Regions from separate parts of the Polaromonas sp. P1_E11 genome, predicted to be linked through region 4. Evidence: predicted binding sites of a transcription regulator. Region 4 holds the regulator's gene; each other region holds the start of a gene.
What was found. The regulator sigma-54, encoded in region 4, starts transcription at its own class of promoters, with help from an activator protein. The targets are predictions, from matches to a motif close to TGGCANGNAANCTGCTTT.

Region 1 (4,186 bases), on a different contig from region 4:
CGCGCTATTTCGGCGGCGTATTCCTGGTTGCCGGCCATCCACTCGGTGTCGGTCACGCGGCCGGTTTTGCGGCGCAACAGCACATGCAGGTGGGCCGCAATGGCGATTTTTTCACTGGAAGGCATGGTGCGCTGTCCTTGAAATTGGAATCCCGTTGTCAATCAGTCAAGTGCCCAGCCGCTCGGCGTGCTGGGTGATATCGAGGCCATCGCTTTCCGAGGCTTCACTGACGCGCAGGCTGACGAGCAGCGAGGTGACCCACAAGGCCAGCGCCGTCATGAACAGGCTGTAGAACATGACTGCGCCGGCGCCGATGGCCTGGGTCATCAGGCTGCCCTCGACACCGGAGATGGCCTTGCTGGCAAAAATGCCGGTCAGCAGCGAACCCACAATGCCGCCCACGCCGTGCACGCCGAACACGTCCAGCGAATCGTCGGCGTTGAGCAGGCGCTTCAGGCCCGTGGCGCCCCAGTAACAAGCGAGCCCCGCCACCAGGCCAAACACCAGGGCAGCGCGCGGCGAGACAAAACCCGCCGCCGGCGTGATGGCGACCAGCCCGGCGACCAGGCCCGAGCACAGTCCCAGCAGGGAGGGACGCCCGCGAACAATCCATTCGGCCGCCATCCACGAGAGCGCGCCGGCGGCCGCCGCGATGTGCGTGACGGCCATCGCGAGGCCGGCGCGGCCGTCGGAGGCTACGGCGGAGCCGGCGTTAAAGCCAAACCAGCCGACCCACAGCATGCCGGCACCGGCCATGGTCAGGCCCAGGTTGAAAGGCGTAAACGGTTCACGGCCATAACCCTGGCGCGGCCCTAGCGCGTAGGCACACACCAGCCCGGCGATGCCGGCGTTGATGTGCACGACCGAGCCGCCGGCAAAGTCCAGCGCACCCATGCGTGCCAGCCATCCATTGGGCTCCCAGACCCAGTGGGCAATGGGTGCGTAGACGACGACGGTCCACAGCGACATGAACACCAGCATCGCGGAGAACCGCATGCGCTCCACAAACGAGCCGACCACCAGCGCGGCGGTGATGATGGCGAAGGTCAGCTGGAACATGGCGTAGACCGACTCGGGAATGTTGGGCGCGATATGGCTCACGGCCACCTTCTGCGCGTCCTTCACGTAGTCCAGACCGGTGAACCAGAGCCGCTCGGGACCACCCAGATAGTGCCCAAGCGCACCCTTGCCGGGCGTGAAGGCGATGGAGTAGCCCACCGCAAACCAGAGCAGGCTGACAACGGCACAGATGGCGACGACGCAGGCCATGACGTTGAGCACGCTTTTCCTGCGCACCATGCCGCCGTAGAAAAGGGCGATGCCCGGCAGGGTCATGAGCAATACCAGTGCGGTGGAGGTCATCATCCAGGCGGTGTCGGCACCATTGAGGGTCTCCACGCCGACCAGCCCCGGCTGCGTCAGCGGCGCCGGGGCAGCCGCAGGCGGCACAGAAAGGGGCGCAGAGGCGGCAGCCGCGGCGGCGGGAAGAGGCGCAGCAGGAACAGTGGCCGGGGCGGGGGGCGGTGCGGCCTCCGGAGCACTGGCCGTCACTGCTGCCGCAGGAGAAGTGGCGGGAGATGTGGCGAGGGACGCGGCGGCGGGTGCCGCAGTCTGTGCAAGGGCTTGCTGACACGCCAGGCCCAAACATAAAGACATACCCAACGCCAGAAATCTGTTCATATGCATACGGTGCCCGCCTGTTCATTCAACCAACAATTGGTAACAACAGGCATAAGTCGTGCCAATACTGCAGTAGCTTGTGTGATGGGACTGCAGCGGAAAATATGTACTGCAAAAGTGCGCATGCAAGGCCGGTGTGGCGCCCCAAAATCCGCCGCAGGCACGACGGCAGCCCAAAGCCCAGGGGCGGGAAACTCCCAATGCACTAGGACAGTGCGCCAGCTATATTGGATGACTTGCTGACGAGCCTAGCTGCTCGCAACGCGAGGAGCCGAGGAGACACGAGACAGTCATTAAGAAGTACACAAGCAAAGCGGCATTCCACAAGAGATGCAGATTTGCAAAAAGCGCTGGCAACCCCAGCGCTTTTTTTATGCCTCCACCCTGATGAAGTCATTCCTCAAAAACCCTCAAAACCCTTGATTGACGAGCGCAAGCAGCTATCTATTTGATAGCAATGAGTCTGTTCTATGCGATGGGACAATCCGGGCCATGGAATTACTCATCGTCTCGTTGGCCTCCCTGCTCGCCGGTTTTGTGGACTCTATCGTCGGGGGCGGCGGGCTGATCCTGGTGCCGGCCCTGTTTGCGGTTTTCCCCACCACGCATCCAGCGACCCTGTTTGGGGTCACAAAGGGAGCTTCTGTATGGGGCACCGCGGTTGCCACGGCCCAATATGCCCGCCGGGTGGAGCTTCGCTGGGCGGCACTGCTGCCGGCGGCGGCCGCCGGGTTTACCGGCTCGCTGGCAGGCGCCTGGCTGGTTACGGTCATCTCCCCGGGCTTTTTGCGCAAGGCCCTGCCCTTTGTGCTGCTGGCAGTACTGCTCTACACGCTGGCCAGGAAAGAGCTGGGCCGCCACCACACGCCCCGCTTCACCGGGCGCGCCGAAACCGCGGCGGCCTGCTGCATCGGGCTGGTGCTGGGGTTTTACGACGGTTTTTTCGGCCCGGGTACCGGCAGCTTTTTTGTGTTTTTATTTGTGCGCTGGCTGGGTTATGACTTTTTGAACGCATCAGCTTCGGCCAAGCTGCTCAACACCGCCACCAACCTGGCGGCGCTGGCGCTCTTTGCCTACAAAGGCCATGTCTGGTGGCATTTCGCCCTCACGATGGCGGTGGCCAACGTGGCGGGCAGCTTGCTGGGCACCCGGCTGGCCCTCAAACATGGGGCTGGTTTTGTGCGCGGGGTGTTTATCGCCGTGGTCAGCGCGCTGATACTGAAAACCGCTTTTGACGCATTTGTGCGCTGACGGCATGTCGCCAGTTTGCTATTGATTTAATAGCTGCTTGCGCCCGTCTCTATTGGGTTTAAGGCGGATTTTGCTTGAAGTCCGGGCAGCAGCGTTTGATGACCGGATTGGCGTTCAGCCCAATAATGACGGGCGCAAGCAGCTATCAAATAGATAGCAACAGTCAGCTCAATCGGGGTTGATGCCCGCCGCCGCCATGGGTGGCGGCAGCTTGCTCAGCGCCTCCGCAATCGCCGCCGTCCTGGCCTTGGCGGCAGCGGCAGCCGCGGCGTTCGTGGGACCGGGGGAAGCGCCTGCTGCGCCGGCCGACAGCAGGCCGGCGACGTCGGCGGCCTGGCGCGGCTTGCCGATGGGCGCTGCCGCCAGCCCCTTCTGCACCGCCACCATGTCTTCCTCGCTCGGGTACTGGCCCAGCAGCACATAGTCAAAAACACGCCGTGCAATCGGCGCCGCCACCCCGGCACCCCAGCCGGCGTTTTCCACGATCACCGCCAGCGCGATCTTGGGGTCTTCGGCCGGCGCAAACGCCATGTAAACAGCGTGGTCGCGCTGGTACTCTTCCATCTTGCTGCTGTTGTACTTGTCTTTCTGGCCGATGGTGACCGCCTGGGCTGTGCCGGTTTTACCGCCGCTCAGGTACCCCGCCCCGGCAAACACCCGGGCCGAGGTGCCTTCCTGGGTGACGCCGACCAAAGCCTTGCGCACGATCGCGATGTTTTCAGCCTTGTAGCCCAGGTTTTCCGGCGCATCGGCGGGCAGCGGGTGCATCACGCGCGTCACCGGGTCCTGCGTGCCTATCACCAGCCGCGGCCGGTGCTTGACGCCGTTGTTGGCCAGCACGGCCGTGGCCTGCGCCAGCTGCAGCATGGTGAAGGTGTTGTAGCCCTGCCCGATCCCCAGCGAGATGGTTTCACCGGGGTACCACTTCTGGTGCTCCGGCCTTTTGTAGGCCTTGCGCTTCCAGTCCTGGCTGGGCAGCACGCCCGTGACTTCACCGCTGATATCGATGCCGGTGATCTGCCCAAAACCCAGCGGCTGCATGAAGTCGTGCATGGCGTCCACGCCGAGTTCATTGGCCAGCGAATAAAAGTACACGTTGCTGGACTTCACGATGGCGCGGTACATGTCCACAGCCCCGAGTGCGATGTCGCCGTGGCTGCGGAAGACGTGGCCGCCGAAACTCCAGGAGGCGTTGTCGTTGACGATGAAGCTGGCGGAGCGCTTTCCGGTTTCCAGCGCCGCCATGGCCATGAAG
Region 2 (4,186 bases), on a different contig from region 4:
CAGCCCGACGATGCCAATTACAAAGATCGCGATGATGATGTTCTTGACGTTGAGGTTGTTCCACTCGTCCCAGACCCAGAAGCCGATGCCGACGCCGCCGGTCAGCATCTCGGCCGCGACGATGACGAGCCAGGCGGTGCCCACGGCAAGGCGCACGCCGGTCAGCATGTAAGGCAGTACGGCGGGAAAGAGGATCTTGGTGACGATCTTCCACTCGCTGAGGTTGAGCACACGCGCCACGTTCATGTAGTCCTGGGGCACGCGCTGCACGCCGACTGCCGTGTTGATGATCATCGGCCAGATGGAGCAGATGAAGATGGTCCAGATGGCTGCGGGGTTGGCGCCCTTGAAGACCAGCAGACCAATCGGCAACCAGGCCAGCGGCGAGACCGGGCGCAGCAGGCTGATCAGCGGGTTGAACATGCGGCTCAGAAAGTTGAAGCGCCCGATCATGAAGCCGACCGGGATGCCGACGACAGCCGCCATGCCGAAGCCCATGGCCACGCGCTTTAGCGAAGACAGCACGTTCCAGCCCACGCCCTGGTCGTTAGGCCCCTTGCTGTAGAACGGATCACTGAAGATCTGCACCGCCTGCACAAAGGTGTCTTTGGGCGAGGGAATGCTGCCGGCCGTGCCCATGAAAACCAGTTCCCAGATCAGCACCAGCAAACCCAGGCCCAGCAGGGGGGGCAGGACGCTGAGCCAGAGCCAGGAGGCATCGCCGGATGGCTTGGTGATTGGGGTGGGTTTTGTTGGGGCGTTCATGCTGTTTTGGGCTGTAGCGCCCGTTGGATGAGCGCCACCAGCTATCGAATTGATAGCGGAGGCATCTCTGGGCCTTTCGCTGCTGCGGCTTGCCGGGGCGGCCGCCTCCAGCGGGGTGTGAAATACGGCACTGACCATGGCGTCACCTCTTTACGTGGGAAGGTTGAATGACTCGAGCGTGGCTGTTCAGGCGTGAATCTTGAAGCTGTCGGCGTATTTCTTCGGATCCTTGCCGTCCCACACGGTGCCGTCCATCAGCTTGCTGCTGCGCATGATCTCCTTCGGAACGCTGGCCTTGGCCGCCGTGGCTGCCTGCTTGTAGACGTCGATGTGGTTGATCTGCTTGGCAATGCCCAGGTAGTCGGGGTGATCCTTGATCAGGCCCCAGCGCTTGTGCTGTGTGAGGAACCACATGCCGTCGGAGAGGTAAGGGAAGCTCACCGCGCCGTCGTTGTAGAACTTCATGTAATTGGGGTCGTCCCAGGTCTTGCCCATGCCGTTTTGGTAGCGGCCCAGGATGCGCTGATTGATGGCGTCCACGCTGGTGTTGACGTAGCTCTTGTCGGCCACGGTTTCGGCCATCTTGTTCTTGTTGGAGAGGCTGGCGTCAATCCATTTGCCGGCCTCGATGATGGCGGCGGTGACGGCGCGCGCCGTGTTGGGATATTTCTTGACGAAGTCGGCGGTGGTGCCCAGCACTTTCTCGGGGTGGTCTTTCCAGACGTCCTGGGTGGTCACAGCGGTCACACCGATGCCGTCGATGATGGCGCGGTGGCCCCAGGGCTCACCCACGCAGAAGCCGTCCATGTTGCCCACGCGCATGTTGGCCACCATCTGCGGCGGCGGCACGGTGATGACTTTGGCGTCTTTCATCGGGTTGATGCCGTTGGCGGCCAGCCAGTAGTACAGCCACATGGCGTGCGTGCCGGTGGGGAAGGTCTGGGCGAAGGTGTATTCGCGCTTGTCGCTGGCCATGAGTTTGGCCAGGCCGGCGCCGTCTACGGCGCCCTTGTCTGCCAGTTTTTTGGACAGCGTAATAGCCTGGCCGTTGTTGTTGAGTGTCATCAGCACAGCCATGTCTTTCTTGGGGCCGGCTGTGCCCATGTGGACGCCGTAGACCAGGCCGTAGAGCACATGGGCGAAGTCCAGCTCACCGTTGACCAGCTTGTCGCGCACGCCGGCCCAACTGGCTTCCTTGGTCGGGATGATCTTGACGCCGTATTTCTGGTCAATGCCCAGCACCGAGGCCATGACCACGGAGGCACAGTCGGTCAGTGGAATGAAGCCGATCTTGACTTCCTTCTTCTCTGGTGCGTCCGAGCCTTGGGCATAGACGGCAGCGCGCAGGGCGGGGTTGATGCCCACGGCGCCTACGGCCGCGGCCTGCAGCACGGTACGGCGTGTCAGCGAAGATTTCAGCAGTTCAGTCATGTCAGCGGCTCCTGATGGTTAAAACGAAAGACAAAAACAAAAAAGGCGCTCGACCCGGGCAACACGTTGAACGTGATGCAGGGTGCGAACGCCTTTGTTCCTTGGGGGCACCACACACTTCGCCATTGAAGTGCTGTGCCGGTTGGCCATCTTTGACCAGTGCCTAGGGCATTGCAAAAGCTGTGCCAGCGATGCTGAGTGCTGTGAAAGAGAGTCGCTTTAAGAAGGGAAAGTGCCCCGGGTGCACTGCCTGCACCAGTGGCTGCGGGGAAAGGCGGTGCGAGGCGGTGGTTTGATGCTTGCACCGTATTTGTGCGGTGCACCAATTGAGGGTTACCTGATGTCAGGCGCGGGATTCATCCCAGCAAATCCAGGGCGTCGAGCATGCGCTGGGCGACTTCGCCCAGCCGCAGGCCCTTGTCCATCGCTGCCTTGCGCAGCTTTTCGAAGGCAGCCTGTTCGGTCAGGCCCTGGCGCTGCATCAGCATGCCCTTGGCCCGGTCTATGACTTTTCGGTCATGAAGCTCTGTTTTGGCGTGTGCCAGTTCCTTGCGCAGGCCCTGCTCGTGTTCAAAGCGCGCCATGGCCACATCCAGGATGGGGCGGATTCGATCCGGGGAAAGGCCGGCCACCACATAGGCCGACACGCCGGCGGCAACGGCATCCTTGACGTGGCTGGTGTCGTTGTCGTTGGTGAACAGCACGATGGGCCGGCGGGCGTCCCGCGTCGCCATCACCACATGCTCCAGCGAATCGCGGGCCTCGCTTTCGGCGTCCACGATGATCATGTCGGGTTGCAGCTGCGCCAGGCGCTCGTCCAGGAAGGTATCGGCCGGGAGCACCGCGACGATGTTGTAACCGTTTTCCAGCAGGCCGATACGCAGCTGGCGCGAGCGCTCGGCCAATTCCCGTGCATGGGCGTCATCGGACACGGACTCCAGCAGGTCCGGGGCGATGATGACAAGGCGCAGGGATTGGGACGGTGTCATGCGCCAAGCGGTGCAAGAACCGTGCCCCCACAGTCGTTCACTGCGTGTAACTCCTGAGGCCTTGCAGGCCGCGGCTCGCGGGACGCTTCGCCTCTGTCGCCCGTCCAAGCCTGCGCAGGCAGGCTTGGAGCCGCGGGCTCCAGCCCCTCCGGGGCCGCCCGCCTGTGGCCCGGCAAAGCCGGTTCCACGGCTCATGCTGGGTTAAAGAGTACCAGCGCGCAGCCGCGGGACTGGCTTCGCCAGACCACAGGCGCCGCCCCCTGGAGGGGGGAGCAGGCTATACGCAGTGAGCCTGGACGGGGGGGTCTACACTTGGACGATGCTAGTTCTAGGAATCGAATCGAGTTGCGATGAAACCGGTGTGGCGCTGGTGGATGCCAGCGGCTGTGGCGTGCCGCACCTGCTGTCGCACGCCTTGTTCAGCCAGATCGACATGCACCAGGCTTATGGTGGTGTGGTGCCTGAGCTGGCGAGCCGGGACCATATCCGGCGTGTCTTGCCTTTGACGCATCAGGTGATGGCCGAGGCGGGCAATAGCCTGGCGCAAGTGGATGTGGTGGCGTATACGCGCGGCCCTGGGCTTGCGGGTGCGTTGCTGGTGGGGGCGGGTGTTGCTTGCTCGCTGGCGGCGGCGCTGGGCAAGCCGGCGATGGGTGTGCATCACCTGGAAGGGCATTTGCTGTCGCCCTTTCTGAGCGCCGACCCGCCCGAGTTTCCTTTTGTGGCGCTGCTGGTGTCTGGCGGCCATACCCAGCTGATGCGCGTGGACCGGGTCGGCAGTTACGAATTGCTCGGTGAAACAATTGACGATGCGGCGGGTGAGGCTTTTGACAAGTCGGCCAAGCTGATGGGCTTGCCTTATCCAGGCGGCCCGCACCTGTCGAAGCTGGCCGAAGGCGGTGATGGCGCTGCTTTCAAGTTGCCGCGGCCTTTGCTGCACAGCGGTGACCTGGATTTTTCATTCGCCGGACTGAAAACCGCGGTGCTGACGCAGGCCAAAA
Region 3 (4,186 bases), on a different contig from region 4:
ACTTTCGCGCGAAAAGCGCGGGCCGGCGTCATACAGGAGCGTGTGGCTTGCCGTGCGCACCAGCACGGAATTGCCTTGCCCGATGTCCGCCGCCAGCAGCTCGAACTGCCCCTGCGCCACGCGGGCCGGTTGCCACAACAGCACCGGCAGCAGCAGGGGAAGGCCCATCGCACGAAAATGAAACGGCAGACGCGTGGCCAAGAGGCCACCGCCCGCCACGCCGGCGACCGCACACCACAGCGGCGCCGCCGCGACACTGATGGAGGCCAGCGGCCAGCTTGCCAGCCATTGCAAAAATATCGCCAGTCCGCCGACCGACCATGCCGCCAGCGACCACACCGGCGCCCACGCCACGCCCAGCAAAGCCAGCGGCGTGATGAGCAGCGTCACCACCGGAATGGCCACGGCATTGGCCAGCAGGCCGACCAGCGAAACCTGGTTGAACAGCAGCAGCGACAGGGGCGTGAGCGCCAGCGTGACGACCCATTGCTCCCGCATGGCGCGGGCAATGCCGTCCAGCCACCTGGGCCGGCGCTGCCACCCGCGCCTGCCTTCAGGCAGATTTTTTGAGTGAAATTCGGCTACAGCCCTTTCCCCATGAGCGCGAGCAGCTCCTGAATCTGTAGCAAACAAAACGCCCACCGCAACGAAAGACAACCAGAACCCGGCCTGCATCAGCGCCCACGGGTCCAGCGCCACCACCACAGCCATGGCCAGCAACCAGGTCTGCAGCCAGGGCCACTGCCTGCCCCCCTGCCGCAGCAGGATCACGGTGGCCAGCATCCAGATGGTCCGCTGCGCGGGCACGCCCCAGCCGGAAAACAGCGCATACAGGGTGGCGAGCAGCAAGCCGCCCAAAGCCCCCGCGCCGGCCGCCGGCAACGCCAGGCACAGCCGCGGCGTAAAACGCGCTGATCGCCGCCACAGCGCGCCGATTAGCAGCGACGCCGCCCAGGCAAACATGGTGATGTGGAGGCCTGAAATACTCATGAGGTGGGCAACACCCGTGGCACGAAACACATCCCAGTCGGCGCGTTCGATGGCGGCCTGGTCGCCGACCACCAGCGCGGCAATGACACCGGCCAGTTGCCGGTTTTCGATGCGCTGAAAGATCGCTTCACGCACGGCTTGCCTGGCCTGCTCTATGGGGTGTTGCCAGCTGCTGGAGAGTTTTGCCGGCGGTGTGTCCCGCGGCCCGGCACGCACATAGCCGGTAGCCTGTATGCCCTGCTCCCACAGCCAGAGTTCGTAGTCAAAACCATAGGGGTTGCTGTTGCCATGCGGCGCCTTGAGCCGCACCGTCATCTGCCAGCGCTCCCCGGCGCGCAGGGCTTGCGGCTGGCGCTGCAGCGCCAGTGCTATCTCGAACGGGTCCGCGTCCTGCGCCGGCACGGCGGGCTCGCGCCCGGCAAAGCCCGAATACCAGCCCAGCATGATGTGCGGCGGCAAGGTGACTTGGCCGCCATTGAGACGCGCGGATTCCACGGCGAGGCGAAAGCGAAGGCCGTCTTCTCCGGGTTGCGGCATGGCCAGCACCTGGCCTGTGACCTCGATATCGCGGCCCTCCAGCGCCGGATTGAGCGCCGCAGACAGGAAGACGCCAGCGCGCCAGCCCGTGAAGCCCACGCCAAGCAAGGCAGCAAGGGCAAAGGCCGAAACCACCCGGCCCCATGAAGGAAGGCCCAGTCTGCCAAAGCGCAGGTACAGGCCAGCCAGAGCGCAGGCCAGCAGTGCCATGCCGGCATAAGCCTGTTGCGGCCACAAGGCGGACTGCTGCAACTGCAAGGCAACACCCGCAATAAAACCGGCAAACACCGGCCCCGGGCTTGCCGCATACAGCCGTGCCCCGGCCGATACAGGTCGATTCAAACCCGCCTCCCCTTTGAACTGTTTTTATGCGCTGACCGCTTTGAGCTTAACGGGAAAGCGCGGCAGGTAAACAACAAACAGCGCCAAACAGCCGGTTCACACTCAAGAGACCACGTGGCGCAGCTCTTGCTTTCAGAAATGCCACCAAATCCGGGTAAGCTGTTTACACGGCGTTCCTGAGACCGCAAGATGTGGCGGTCTGTCGAGCGTATTTTCCTGAGGGCGTGATTGCACGCCCGTTCCTTTAAAAGCGAGGTTGCCTTGTCCATCCACGTCGCCCTGAGCCACATCACGCATTACAAATACGACCGCCTGGTCAAACTCGGCCCCCAGGTCGTGCGCCTGCGGCCTGCGCCGCACAGCCGCACACAAGTACTGTCGTATTCCCTCAGGGTTGAGCCCGCCGGGCATTTCATCAACTGGCAGCAAGATCCGTTTGCCAACTACCAGGCCCGGCTGGTGTTTCCCGAACCGACGCGCGAGTTCAAGGTCACCGTAGACCTCGTGGTGGAAATGGCGGTGTTCAACCCGTTCGACTTCTTCCTGGAGCCCGCCGCCGAGGAATTCCCGTTTACCTACAACGCATTGCAGGCCCGCGAACTGGCGCCCTACCTGGCCACCCAGCCGGCCACACCGCTGCTCAAGCGCTACCTCGAAAAAATCGACCGCACGCCCAAGCGCACCATCGACTTCCTGGTGGGCCTGAACCAGGGCCTGCAGTCAGACATCAAATACTCCATTCGCATGGAGCCCGGCGTGCAGACGCCCGAAGAAACGCTGCGCCTGGCCTGCGGCTCCTGCCGTGACACCGGCTGGCTGCTGGTGCAGCTGCTGCGGCACATGGGGCTGGCCGCGCGTTTTGTCTCGGGCTATTTGATCCAGCTGAAAGCCGACGTCAAATCCATCGACGGCCCCAGCGGTGCGGAAGCCGATTTCACCGACCTGCACGCCTGGTGCGAGGTGTTTTTGCCCGGCGCCGGCTGGGTCGGCCTGGACCCGACCTCCGGCCTGATGGCCGGCGAAGGCCACATCCCGCTGGCGTGCACGCCCGAGCCGTCGAGCGCAGCGCCGGTCGAAGGCGGCGTCGACAAATCCGAAGTCGAGTTCGAACACCACATGGCGGTGCAGCGCATCTACGAATCGCCGCGCGTGACCAAGCCCTACACCGAGGAGCAATGGCAAGCGGTGCTGGCATTGGGCGAAAAGGTCGATAAAGACCTGGCGGCCGGCGACGTGCGCCTGACCATGGGCGGCGAACCTACCTTTGTGGCCACCACCGACCGCGACGCGGCCGAATGGAACATCGACGCACTGGGCCCGACCAAACGCGGCTATGCGACCGAACTCGTGCAAAAGCTGCGCGCCGAATATGGCGAAGGCGGCTTCCTGCATTTCGGCCAGGGCAAGTGGTACCCCGGCGAGCAATTGCCGCGCTGGGCGCTCAGCATTTTCTGGCGCAAGGACGGCCAGCCGATCTGGCAAAACCCGAACCTGTTTGCCGACGAACGCCAGCCCTGCAACTACACCAGCGCCGATGCGCAGCGCTTTGTGCAGACGCTGGCGGGCAAGCTGGGCCTGGCCACCACCTACATCACTCCGGGCTATGAAGATACCTGGTACTACCTCTGGCGCGAACGCCGGCTGCCGGTCAACGTCGACCCCTTTGATTCGAAGCTGGACGACGCGATGGAGCGCGAACGCCTGCGCCGCGTCTTCATGCAGGGCCTGGATTCCGTCGTGGGCTATGTGCTGCCGCTGCAGACCAAAGAGCAGCTCAAGCAGAGAAACGCCGGTGCCTCGCCCGCGCTGAGTGGGCCCAAATGGACCACCGGCCCCTGGTTCTTCCGCGAAGAACGCATGTACCTGATGCCGGGCGATTCGCCCATGGGTTATCGCCTGCCGCTGGATTCGGTGCCCTGGGTGTCCAAGACCGACTACCCCTACATGATCGAGTCCGACCCGTTTGCGCCGCGACAAGACCTGCCGGCGGCTTCCGCACTGGCGGCGCGCTACAACGGCAGCTTCAGTGCGCCCAGTGGCGCCACACCGGCAGCCCCTTCGGCAGGCGGCAGCGCCAATTCGCTGGCGCAATATATGGCGCGCTACATGACGAGCAACACAGCGCTGTCGCAAGCCAGTCGGATTCTGCAGTTCCGTCCGCTGGGAAACAACGGAACGAACGGTACGGACGGGTTGAATGGCAAACCGGCCGCAGAGGCAACAACGCCTGCCGACGATCGCGCGCCCAAGCCCTTTGAATCGGCCGCCTGGCTCACGCGCACTGCGCTCTGCGTGGAAGTACGAGACCCATCCCGCG
Region 4 (4,186 bases):
TTACTACACCACAGGCTCCCTGACCCAGACCATGGCACGGGCGCTGCAGGTCACCGATTACCTGGTTGGACAGACCCGTAACGCCAAAAAGTAAGGCCCGGCAAAGCCAGGCCGGCGCCTGCCTTTCGAAAACCCGCCCTTTGCACGGCGGGTTTTTTTATGGCTTTTATGCCCCTACTTTTTCGGAGTAAGCCATTCCCGCAGCTGGCATGGCTACAATGACCCAACACCAAGCAGCAAGATTCGTGCCTTATGAAACACCCCATTTTTTCCCTCATCCTGCCGGTCATCCTGGCGCTGGGGTCGGCTTTCCCGGCCGCTGCCGAAAAAGCTGATCGGGACAAGCCCATGAACGCGGAAGCAGATGCCCTGCGTTATGACGACCTGAAGCAAACCAGCGTTTTTACCGGCAATGTGGTGATCACCAAGGGCACGACCATCGTGCGCGGCGAGCGCGTTGACGTCATGCAGGATCCCGAAGGCTACCAGCAGGCGGTGTCCATCGCGGCGCCCGGCAAACTGGCGTTTTACCGGAAAAAGCGTGACGGCGTAGACGAATACATCGAAGGCGAAGGCGAACGCATTGAATATGACAGCCGTGCCGACCTGGTGAAGTTCATCAAGCGGGCGGTGGTGCGCCGCTACAACGGCGCCACCCTGGTGGACGAAACCACTGGCAGCCTGATTGTTTACGACAACAACACCGATGTCTTCACCGTGGATGGGGGCGCGCAAAACCGTACGGCCAGCAACCCCACGGGGCGGGTTCGCGCCATGCTGTCACCCCGCGCGACAGCCTCGGCACCCGTCGCGGCGCCGCCCGCAGGCCCCGCCCCGGTTCTGCGCCCCAGCACGACGCTGGGCAATGAAAAGAACTAGAAAGAACTGCACAGATGGATGTGGTGACTGACACTTCAGCGGCCCCCGCCGCTCCTGCCCTGACCCCCAGCCGCCTTGTTGCGCAAGGTCTGCAAAAATCGTACGGCAGCCGCAAGGTGGTGCAGGACGTTTCGCTGTCCGTGCAAAAAGGCGAAGTCGTGGGCCTGCTGGGCCCCAACGGCGCGGGCAAAACGACCTCGTTCTACATGATCGTGGGCCTGGTGCGCGCCGATGCAGGCGAAATTTCCATCGACGGCGAATCGGTCGAGCACATGCCGATTCACCTGCGTGCCCGCCTGGGCCTGAGCTACCTGCCGCAGGAAGCGTCGATTTTCCGCAAGCTCACGGTGGAAGAAAACGTGCGTGCCGTACTGGAGTTGCAACTCGGCAAAACCGGAAAACCGCTGGGGCGCGCAGACATCGAGTCGCGGCTCGACGCCCTGCTGCAGGATTTGCGGGTAGATCATTTGCGCAACTCACCGGCACCGGCGCTCTCGGGCGGTGAACGCCGCCGGGTCGAAATCGCGCGGGCGCTGGCAACCCAGCCGCGCTTCATCCTGCTGGATGAGCCCTTTGCCGGTATCGACCCGATTGCCGTGATCGAAATCCAGCGCATCATCGGCTTCCTCAAATCGCGTGGCATCGGCGTGCTGATCACGGACCACAACGTGCGTGAAACACTGGGTATTTGCGACCACGCCTACATCATCAGCGACGGCCATGTGCTGGCGCAAGGCACACCGTCCGAGATCGTGAACAACGCCGATGTGCGCCGCGTCTACCTGGGCGAGCACTTCAAGATGTAGAACATGGTTCCCCCCTGTTGTCGCTCACTTCGTGTAGCTCCCGCCCCCCTCGAGGGGGCGACGCCTGCGGCCTGGCAAAGCCAGATCCGCGGCCCCGGCTTGAAAAATTCTTTCCGCTCTTTTATCAACGAGCCAAGTTAAACCTCCAGTGAAACAAGGTCTGTCACTCCGCGTCTCGCAGCATCTTGCGCTGACGCCCCAGCTGCAGCAGTCGATCCGGCTGTTGCAGCTGTCGACGCTCGAGCTGAGCCAGGAGGTCGAGCAGATGCTCGACGAAAACCCGTTTCTGGAAGTGTCGGAAGAGACGGCGGTGCGCGAAGAATTTGGACTGGAGCACATCAACACGCCGGTCAGCCAGGACAGCCGCGAGTTTGAATCTGCTACGGATTCGATAGCTGGCGGCGCAGACGAGACAAGCGCCGCAACCCCCAACGACGCAGAAGTCAGCGCGGAGCCCAAGCTCGAGGAAAGCTGGGAAGGCGATGGCTCGGTAGAAACCACACCTGACGACAGCGAGTGGGGAAGCGACGCACCGCCGCGCAAGAACAACAATGAAGAGAGCGAAGCCGAGGCCTCCGACCTCACGGGCAGCCATGAGTCGCTGCAGGACCACCTGCACCGGCAATCGCTGAGCTTGCGCCTGTCGGAGGAGGACCGTGCCGCGCTGCACTTCCTCATTGAATCGCTCAACGACGACGGCTACCTTGAAGACAGCCTGGCGTCGCTCGCGGCCGGTCTAGCAAAAGATGACATGGCGCAGGCGGAAGAGCTGGAGCAGCGTTTTGCGATGGCGCTCAAGCTGCTGCACCACATGGAGCCTGCCGGAGTCGGTGCGCGCAACCTGGCGGAATGCCTGAGCCTGCAGCTGCTGGACTGCAAGGACTGCGAAGAAACCCGCGCAGCCATTGCCATGTGCAAGCAACCGATGGAGCTGCTGGCCAAGCGCGACGTCAAGCGCCTGTCGCACCTGTGTGGGTTCACCGAAGCCGCCATCAAGGGCGCCATCACGGTGATTGGCCGGCTCGACCCCAAGCCCGGGCGCCGCTTTGTGAACGTGGAGCGCAACCTGATCGTGCCCGACGTCATCGTCATCAAATCGGGCCGCGGCTTCAAGGTTTCGCTCAATGGCGACGTGATGCCGCGCCTGCGCGTGCACGACATTTACGCCAATGCCCTCAAGCAGCACAAGGGCCAGGGCGGCCAGGCGCTGCAGCAGCGCCTGCAAGAGGCCCGCTGGTTCATCAAGAACATCCAGCAGCGCTTTGACACCATCCTGCGCGTGAGCAGCGCGATTGTGGAGCGGCAGAAAAACTTCTTCACGCACGGCGAGCTCGCCATGCGCCCGCTGGTGCTGCGCGAAATCGCCGACGAGCTGGGGCTGCATGAGTCCACCATCTCGCGCGTGACCACGGCCAAGTACATGGGTACGCCCTTCGGCACCTTCGAGCTCAAGTATTTCTTTGGCTCCGCGCTCGGCACCGAAACCGGCGGCAATGCCTCCAGCACGGCGGTGCGCGCGCTCATCAAACAATTCGTCTCGTCCGAAAGCCTCAAGAAGCCGCTCAGCGACAACCAGATTTCCGAGATGCTGAAGGAACAGGGCATTGAATGCGCGCGCCGCACCGTGGCCAAATACCGCGAAGCCTTGCGCATCGCCCCAGCCAATTTGCGCAAATCACTCTAGCCGCCCGATCAGGCCGCGCAGCCCCGCCCTTCAAAGTCAGTCATGAATCAACTCCAACTCTTTTTACCGTGCGCCGCAGGCGTCGAAACCCTGCTGGCCACCGAGGTCAAGCGTGTCACTGGTATTGACGGCAAAGCCTGGCGTGCCGGCGTGCAGCTTCAGGCTTCCTGGCGCGACGCGTTGCAGCTCAACCTGCACAGCCGGCTGGCGCAGCGCGTGCTGATCGAGCTGCAGCACAACCAGTACCGCAGTGAGCAAGACCTCTACAACGCTGCTGCCAACGTGGCCTGGGAAATCTGGTTCACGCCCAAGCAGACCTTCAAGGTCGAGATCACCGCCCAGCACAGCCCGCTGCAAAGCCTGAACTTCGCGGCGCTGAAGATCAAGGACGCGATTGCCGACCGTTTTCGCGCCAAGTTCGATGACGTGCGGCCCAGCGTCGACACGCGCTGGCCCGACGTGCGCATCTACGTGCACCTGACGACCGACACCGTCACGGTTTATATCGACACCTCGGGCGAGCCGCTCTTCAAGCGCGGCTGGCGTGAAGACAAGGGTGATGCGCCGCTGAAAGAAACCCTGGCCGCGGCCATGATTGCCGCCAGCGGCTGGGACCAGCTCTGTAAAGAAGGCGTGCCGCTTTATGACCCCTGCTGCGGCTCCGGCACCATTGCGATTGAAGCGGCGCAGATCGCCTGCAATATCGCGCCCGGCATCAATCGCCGCTTTGCCTTCCAGAAGTACTTGCCTTTCCAGGGCCATGTGTGGGACGGTCTGCTCGACCAGGCCGAGGCCGCCATCACCGAACCCACGGCCA

Region 1: a site for sigma-54 is predicted at 1,727-1,744, ahead of AC1D11_RS19905 (ammonium transporter). Genes of this name have one in related genera too.
Region 2: a site for sigma-54 is predicted at 2,367-2,384, ahead of AC1D11_RS03280 (CmpA/NrtA family ABC transporter substrate-binding protein). Genes of this name have one in related genera too.
Region 3: a site for sigma-54 is predicted at 1,985-2,002, ahead of AC1D11_RS02540 (transglutaminase family protein). Genes of this name have one in related genera too.

Annotation. Positions count from the first base shown of each region.
Region 1 covers NZ_JBFUBA010000007.1:36,249-40,434, forward strand. Annotated here, with positions in the region: gene AC1D11_RS19900 (hypothetical protein) at 1-125, opposite strand, end outside; gene AC1D11_RS19905 (ammonium transporter) at 166-1,656, opposite strand; gene AC1D11_RS19910 (sulfite exporter TauE/SafE family protein) at 2,173-2,931, shown strand; gene mrdA (penicillin-binding protein 2) at 3,100-4,186, opposite strand, start outside.
Region 2 covers NZ_JBFUBA010000001.1:654,253-658,438, reverse strand. Annotated here, with positions in the region: gene ntrB (nitrate ABC transporter permease) at 1-903, opposite strand, end outside; gene AC1D11_RS03280 (CmpA/NrtA family ABC transporter substrate-binding protein) at 952-2,196, opposite strand; gene AC1D11_RS03275 (ANTAR domain-containing response regulator) at 2,553-3,185, opposite strand; gene tsaD (tRNA (adenosine(37)-N6)-threonylcarbamoyltransferase complex transferase subunit TsaD) at 3,505-4,186, shown strand, end outside.
Region 3 covers NZ_JBFUBA010000001.1:513,954-518,139, forward strand. Annotated here, with positions in the region: gene AC1D11_RS02535 (DNA internalization-related competence protein ComEC/Rec2) at 1-1,869, opposite strand, end outside; gene AC1D11_RS02540 (transglutaminase family protein) at 2,131-4,186, shown strand, end outside.
Region 4 covers NZ_JBFUBA010000005.1:99,182-103,367, forward strand. Annotated here, with positions in the region: gene AC1D11_RS17680 (thiol:disulfide interchange protein DsbA/DsbL) at 1-94, shown strand, start outside; gene lptA (lipopolysaccharide transport periplasmic protein LptA) at 253-879, shown strand; gene lptB (LPS export ABC transporter ATP-binding protein) at 894-1,685, shown strand; gene AC1D11_RS17695 (RNA polymerase factor sigma-54) at 1,834-3,369, shown strand; gene AC1D11_RS17700 (THUMP domain-containing class I SAM-dependent RNA methyltransferase) at 3,412-4,186, shown strand, end outside.